Regions from separate parts of the Microbispora sp. GKU 823 genome, predicted to be linked through region 1. Evidence: riboswitches for the same ligand, from Rfam matches in the RefSeq annotation. Region 1 holds a riboswitch; the other holds the start of a gene.
What was found. Region 1 has a riboswitch for cyclic di-AMP ahead of B1L11_RS24810 (glycoside hydrolase family 25 protein). Riboswitches for the same ligand answer to the same signal wherever they lie in the genome.
Positions count from the first base shown of each region.

Region 2: it holds a riboswitch for cyclic di-AMP, as region 1 does, so the genes downstream of both, B1L11_RS34940 (C40 family peptidase) here and B1L11_RS24810 (glycoside hydrolase family 25 protein) in region 1, are expected to answer to the same signal.

Region 1 covers NZ_MWJN01000050.1:10,624-14,021, reverse strand. Annotated here, with positions in the region: gene secD (protein translocase subunit SecD) at 1-1,163, shown strand, start outside; gene B1L11_RS24810 (glycoside hydrolase family 25 protein) at 1,225-1,947, opposite strand; cyclic di-AMP (ydaO/yuaA leader) riboswitch at 1,960-2,105, opposite strand; gene uppS (polyprenyl diphosphate synthase) at 2,443-3,099, shown strand; gene B1L11_RS24800 (oxygenase MpaB family protein) at 3,096-3,398, shown strand, end outside.
Region 2 covers NZ_MWJN01000097.1:2,145-5,542, reverse strand. Annotated here, with positions in the region: gene B1L11_RS34945 (LuxR C-terminal-related transcriptional regulator) at 81-329, shown strand; gene B1L11_RS34940 (C40 family peptidase) at 363-1,322, opposite strand; cyclic di-AMP (ydaO/yuaA leader) riboswitch at 1,473-1,625, opposite strand; gene B1L11_RS34935 (amino-acid N-acetyltransferase) at 2,019-2,579, shown strand; gene B1L11_RS34930 (RDD family protein) at 2,717-3,398, shown strand, end outside.

The DNA.
Region 1 (3,398 bases):
TCAAGAACGCCTGGAGCGCGATCGCCGACTCCAACATCACCACCCTGCTCGCCGCGGGGCTGCTGTTCTGGCTCGCCTCCGGGCCGGTGAAGGGCTTCGGCGTGACGCTGGCCATCGGCGTGCTCGCCTCGCTGGTCTCGGCGATGCTGATCACCCGGGTGCTCGTCGCCGCCCTGATCGGCAGGATCGGCCCCCGGGCCTCCGGCATCGGCTCGATCGGCCGGGTCAGGACCTGGCTGACCCGGCGCGACCCGGACCTGATGCGCGGCAGGCGGCTGTGGCTCGCCGTCGCGGCCGGGCTGCTCGTGCTGGCGGGGGCCGGGCTGGTCACCCGTGGGCTGAACTACGGCGTCGAGTTCACCGGCGGCCGCATCGTCGAGTTCGGCACGAGCAGGCCGGTCGACGTCGCCACGGCGAGACAGGCGGTGGCGGACGCCGGGTTCCCCTCGGCCGTCGTGCAGCAGTCGGACGACGCGATCTCGGTGCGCACCGGGCAGATCGGCGCCGACGACGTGATCCGCATGGAGGAGGCGCTCGACCGGCGCGTGGGCGAGGTCACCAAGCAGCGTGACGAGCTCATCGGGCCGAGCCTCGGCGAGGAGTTGCGCCGCAACGCGCTCATCGCGCTCGCCGTCGCGCTCGCCGCGCAGCTCGTCTACCTGGCGTTCCGGTTCCGGTGGACGTTCGGCACGGCGGCCGTGGCGGCGCTGTTCGTGGACGCGGCCGTCGTCGTCGGAGCGTTCGCCTGGATGGGCAAGCCGATCGACGGGGTGTTCCTGGCCGCGATGCTCACGATCATCGGCTATTCGGTCAACGACAAGGTCGTGCTGTTCGACCGGGTACGCGAACTGTGGCCGGTGCGGAGCGGGGAACCGTTCGGCCGCGTGGTGAACAGCGCGATCCTGCAGACCGTGCCGCGCACCGTCAACACCGGGCTGGGGGCGCTGTTCATCCTGGCGGCGCTGGCGGTGTTCGGCGGCGACTCACTGCGCGACTTCGCCGTCGCCCTGCTGATCGGCATCATCGTGGGGACGCTGTCGTCGTCGTTCGTGGCCGGGCCGGCAGCGATCGCGCTGGAGAGGCGCACCACCCAGCCGCCGCCGGCTCCCGCCGCCCCGCGTGCCAGGCCCGTACGGCGCGACGGCTCCGGCGCAGTGGTCTGACGTGATCTGATCGGCCGGGCTAGGCCCCGGGGTGGGGTGTCCCGCCCCGGGGCCCGTACGGCTACGGACGGCCGAGCGCGCGCAACTGGAGGGGCGTCAGCGCGGAGACGTTCTGGTCGATGGGCGAGTCGGTGTACTGGTGGATCGCCCAGGACTTCCAGTCGGCCGGCGGCGTGATGTCGCCCGGGGCCTTGCTGTAGTGGGCCACCCACAGCGGGTACTGGCCGAGGCCGTGGCCGTACTCGTTGGCGAAGTTCCAACCGCTGTAGAACATCGGCCTGGTCCCGGTCTTGGCCGTCACGTACTCCAGCCAGGTCTTGGCCCACTGATTGACGTGCTCGACGGACTCGCCGTCGCTGGTCTCCAGGTCGAGCACCAGGATGTCGCCGGGCTTGCTCGGCTGCGCGTTCACCACCTCGAGGAAGTGGTCGGCCTCGGCGATGGGGTCGTTGGAGGGATGGCCGTAGTGGTAGACGCCGCGGACGATGCCCTTCTTCTCCAGCTCCCGCCAGTGGCGGGGGAAGGACGAGTCGGTCCACGAGGTCCCCTCGGTGGCCTTGATGAAGCCGAACTGCGCGCGGCTGTTCATCCAGTCGTGGTCGGCCTCGTAGCCGGAGACGTCCTGGCCGTACGTGTGCGGGTTCGCGTAGGCCGGGGCGGGCAGGACGACGGCCGCCGTGACGGTGGCCGTGGCGGCCGACATCGCGAGGGTCGCCGCCGCGAGGGCGGAGCGCAGGCGCCGGCGGGAGGGCCGGCTCCCGAGGGAGAGCCGATGGCTGGACATGACGGGGTTGACTCCTTGCTTCCATGCCGCCTACCGGGTTAGCTGACGGGTTCGGGCAGGAAGTGCCCTACGGGCGCATCTGGGGGCCTGCGCGCCGATTCACCCCGAAGAGAGTGGGTCCCCGGCTCCACATGACGCGGATTCGGCGGCCGCGCGGTCATCGCGCGGTCCGGGCAACGACACGGCAAGGGTTACGACGGCGGAAGTCGGTCGGTTACCCATTCCGTGTGCCCTAAAGGTACACACACCACCAGAATGGTGTAAACAGGATAAAACACGTCTTTACCTGGCTCGACACCGGCCCGGGCCGCCCCGCCGGACAAGCGGGGGCCGCGATTACCAACAATCGGTGTTCACCGCGTCACCTTCTGTGAAAGAGTCCCTCTCCGGAGGGATTCGACGAGTGACTTCGGTAGGGCGGGTGGGGTGAGAGGCATCCCTCGTCACGTCGCCTGTGTCATGGACGGGAACGGCCGGTGGGCCGCGTAGCGGTCGATGCCCCGCACCGCGGGGCATCGGGCGGCCGAGGCCGCCGTGATCGACGTCATCGAGGCGGCCCACACGGCCGGCGTCGAGTGGCTGAGCCTGTACGCCTTCTCCACCGAGAACTGGCGGCGGCCGGCCGCCGAGGTCGACGTCCTGCTGCGGCTGGTGCGGCGCGCCATCCGGAAACACGCCCTGGCACTGCACACACGCGGGATCCGCTGCCGGTTCCTCGGGGTCACCGATCCGCGGATCCCGCCCGCGCTGGCCAGGGACATCGCCGACCTCATGGCGCTGACCCGCGACAACCGGCGGATGACGTTGACGGTGGCGTTCGACCACGGCGGCCGCCGCGACATCGTCGAGGCCGCCCGGTCGCTGATCCGCGACGGGGTGCCGCCCGAGCAGGTCACCGAGGAGAGTTTCGCCCGCCGGCTGCCCCACCCCGACATGCCGGAGGTGGACCTGGTCATCCGCACCTCCGGAGAACAGCGGATCTCCAACTTCATGCTCTGGCAGGTGGCCTACGCCGAATGGGTCTTTCCCCCGGTGCTGTGGCCCGACTTCCGGGCCGAGCACTTCTGGGAATGCCTGGAGGTCTACCGACGGCGCGACCGCCGGTTCGGCGGCGTACAGGCACCGGCTCCTACAGGAAAGGGATGTCGATGAGCGACGCAGCAGCAGCCGGAACCGACGCCGATCCGCTCGGTCCTGGATCGATGCTCTACCGGTTGACCCGGCAGGCACGCTGGGGGCTGGTGGCGACCCGGGCCATCGTCCTGGAGGCGGCGCACCCGCAGATCGGCGCCGCGCTGATCACCAACTCGACCTTCGTCGCGCACCCCTGGCGGCGGCTGCGCAACACCGTGCTCAGCTCACAGCGGATGGTCGACCCCGACGCGCGGATCCGGCAGCGGGAGGCGGCTCGGCTCAACCGCCTGCACGCCCGCATCACCGGCACCGACGCC
Region 2 (3,398 bases), on a different contig from region 1:
ACCTTGACGACCTTCATGGCAGGCGTTTACCGTCCCTGAAGGGTGGGCCGACGAAGCATCGTCGTGGGGGAGGGCGGACGATGGGTGTTCCCGAGGTCGTCTACCGAGGTGACAATCTCGCCTCGGACCTTGAGCGTGCCGGTCTCACCGAAGAGGATCTGCTTCTCCTCGCGGAGCTGGCCAAGGGCGTGACCGCCGACCGGGTGGGCCGCAGTCTCGACGTCAGCGGGCGCACCGTGCGGCGCCGGCTGCGATGCATCTGCGACCGGATCGGCGTCGCCACCGCGATCGAGGCCGTCGCCTGGGCGGCGCGCCGCCGCCTCATCTGACCGCGTCCGCGACGCCCTCCGGCGAGGAAGGGCTCAGTCGGCGACGCGCACCGCTCCCGCGAACGGCCGCCCGGCGATCTTCGCGATGTGGATGACGTCTCCCGTGCGCGGCGCGTGGATCATGTAGCCACCGCCGATGTAGATGCCCACGTGGTGCAGGTCGGGGTAGAAGAACACCAGGTCGCCGGGGCGAAGCTGGTCGCGGGAGATGTGCGTGCCGGCCGTCCACTGGTCGCCCGTGTAGTGAGGCAGGCTGATGCCGACGGACTGGTAAGCCGCCATGACCAGGCCCGAGCAGTCGAAGGAGCCGGGCCCCTCGGCGCCCCACACGTACGGCTTGAGCTGCTGCTTGAGGGCCCAGCGCGCCGCCTGGGCGGCCTTGCCGTCGCCCACGATGGGGAACGACATCCTGCTGCGGGTCTCGGCGCCGACCGTCCGGGAGACCTGCCGGTAGAGGTTGCTCTCGGTCTTCTTGATCAGCTTGGTGATCTTGTCGCGCCGTGAGTCGAGGCCGCTGAGGAGCTTCTTGACCTCGGCCTGCCGGGCGGAGGCGCTCTCCCTGGCCCGCGCGGCGGCGTCCATGGCCTTGGTGACCTCGGCGACCTCCTGGCTCTCCTGCAGCTCCAGCGCGTACGTCGTGGAGGCCTGGTCCAGGTATCGCCGCGGGTCGGCGTCGCTGTCGATGAGCACGAGCGCGTTGCCGAGCCCGTTGGTCATGTAGGAGTGCTGCGCGAGGGCGCTCGCCTTCTGCCGGCGGACCTCGAGTTCGGCCTCGCTCTTGGCGAGGTTCTTCTTGGCGAGGTCGGCGGACCGCTCGGCCGCCTTCAGGCGCACGCGCTCGCCGTTGTACTGCTCGGTGAGGGTCTCGATCTCGGTGTAGAGGCTCTCGACCTGCGCGGTGAGCTCCTTGAGGCTCGGCTTGGGGTCGGCGGTGGCGCGGACCACCGGGGCGCCGAACGTGATCGCGGTGATCGCGACGCCGACGAACGCCAAGCGGCGGACGGCACCCGGACCGGCCGTGCCGGATCCGGACCCTCGGCCGCGGGCGTGCCTGCCCGCCGGCCGTCCTCCACGCATGCGCAACCGAGCTCCTCTCCCACATGTGCCCGCGGCGGGTCCGTCGTCGAGACGGGGCCGTACGGCGGGGCACCTCTGAGCGCCTACCGGGTTAGCTGACGGGTTCGGGCCGGAGTAGCCCTACCTTTGCGGATTCACCCCTTGACGATCCGAGATCGAACCGATCCTGATCCTGCAGTTGGGTCCCCGGTTCCCCTTCGCACTCGGTGCTTCGAAGATTCGGCGCCCGGTCGCCGTGAGCGCTCACGATGACCGGCATCGTCGCTGGACGATAGTGCACGGCGAGTTCTTGCTCAACCAGAACTCCGAAACCCGTCTACGTTTGACAACCAAACGATCACGGTCGGGTCACGGGAACGGTAGTGATGCGTCCGCGTTCACCTGGGTTTAGAGCGATCTAAGGCATTGGCCGTGCAGCTCGGGCGGATGAAAAAAGTGGGACGAACCGGAACAGTCACCTCAGGGCGCGGCCGTGCATCCGTCCGTATCCTGATGGCTACGCAGGGTCAAGCATCGTGTCGGGTGTCGTGTTTGGACATGACCGTTATCCGTAGCGGCGCGATCCGTACCGACCGCGTGGGATCGGCCGCGGTCCGGCTAGGCTGGCCGGTCATGGAGCAGGTCGCCGCGCAGACATCCAGTGAGTCGGGTGCCACGGCCGTGACGGTGCGCCGGGCCAGGACGCCGGACGTCCGGGCGATCCGGCGCCTCGTCGACGCGTATTCGGGCGTCGGTCCCCGCCTGCTCAAGAAGAGCACGGTCACGCTGTACGAGGACGTCCAGGAGTTCTGGGTGGCCGAGACGGGCGGGCAGGTCGTCGGCTGTGGCGCGCTGCACGTGCTGTGGGAGGACCTGGCCGAGATCAGGACCGTCGCGGTGGACCCCGCGGCACGCGGCGGGGGCATCGGCCACCGGATCGTCGCCGCGCTCATCGAGACCGCCAGGGACCTCGGTGTGCGGAGGGTCTTCTGCCTCACCTTCGCGGTGGAGTTCTTCGCCAGGCACGGCTTCACGCCCATCCAGGGCACCCCAGTCTCCCAGGAGGTGTACGCGGAACTGCTCGCGTCGTACGACGAGGGCGTCGCCGAGTTCCTCGACCTGGAGCACGTCAAGCCGAACACGCTGGGGAACACCCGGATGTTGCTGCACCTCGACCGCATTGATCACCATTGATGGGCATTGATCGCCGATCTTGACGGTGGTTGTCGACTGCTGCAAAGGTGACTGTTGATACACCTGTCGCTACTTTTGGCAATATCAGCGTGTGCTACAGACGTTCGGCGCATGCGTCTTCGAAACGAGGTGACACGGTGAGCACCGGACAGCCGCCGTACCCCCAGGACGAGTCGGACGGAACGCCACCGCCGTCATCGAACCCCGGGTACAACACGGACAGACAGCCCCAGGACTACGACCCAGACGTCACGGTCGTCAGCTATCGCGGGCAACACACGGGCCCGCAGCAGCCGCCCGGCTACGACCCCGCCCAGGGCGGCTACGGCCAGCAGCAGGGTCAGCAGCAGGGCTACGCCGCCCAGCAGGGCCAGCAGCCCGGTTACGGGCAGCAGCAGTACGGCCAGCAGGGCTATGGTCAGCCCGGCTTCGGCCAGCCGTACGCGGCCTCGGGGCCGATTCCCCCCGGTGCCCCGGCCCCGCTCGCGGAGTGGTGGCAGCGCCTCGTCGCCCGCATCATCGACGGCGTGATCGTCGGCATCCCCTTCGCGATCATCACGCTCGTGATCACGGGGATCGTCGTCACCAACGCGAGCATCGACCCGACGACGGGGGTGTTCACCACCGGAAGCGGTTACTTCCTCGCGTCACTGCTCACGGCGATCCTGGGCGGCCTCGTCATGGTCGCCTACGAATTCCTCATGCTGCGGGCGCAGGGGCAGACGCTCGGCAAGAAAGTCATGGGAATCAAGGTCGTTCCGGTCGGAGGCACTCTCGACGCGGGCGGGCTTCCCCAGGACGCGGCGCTCAAGCGCGCCG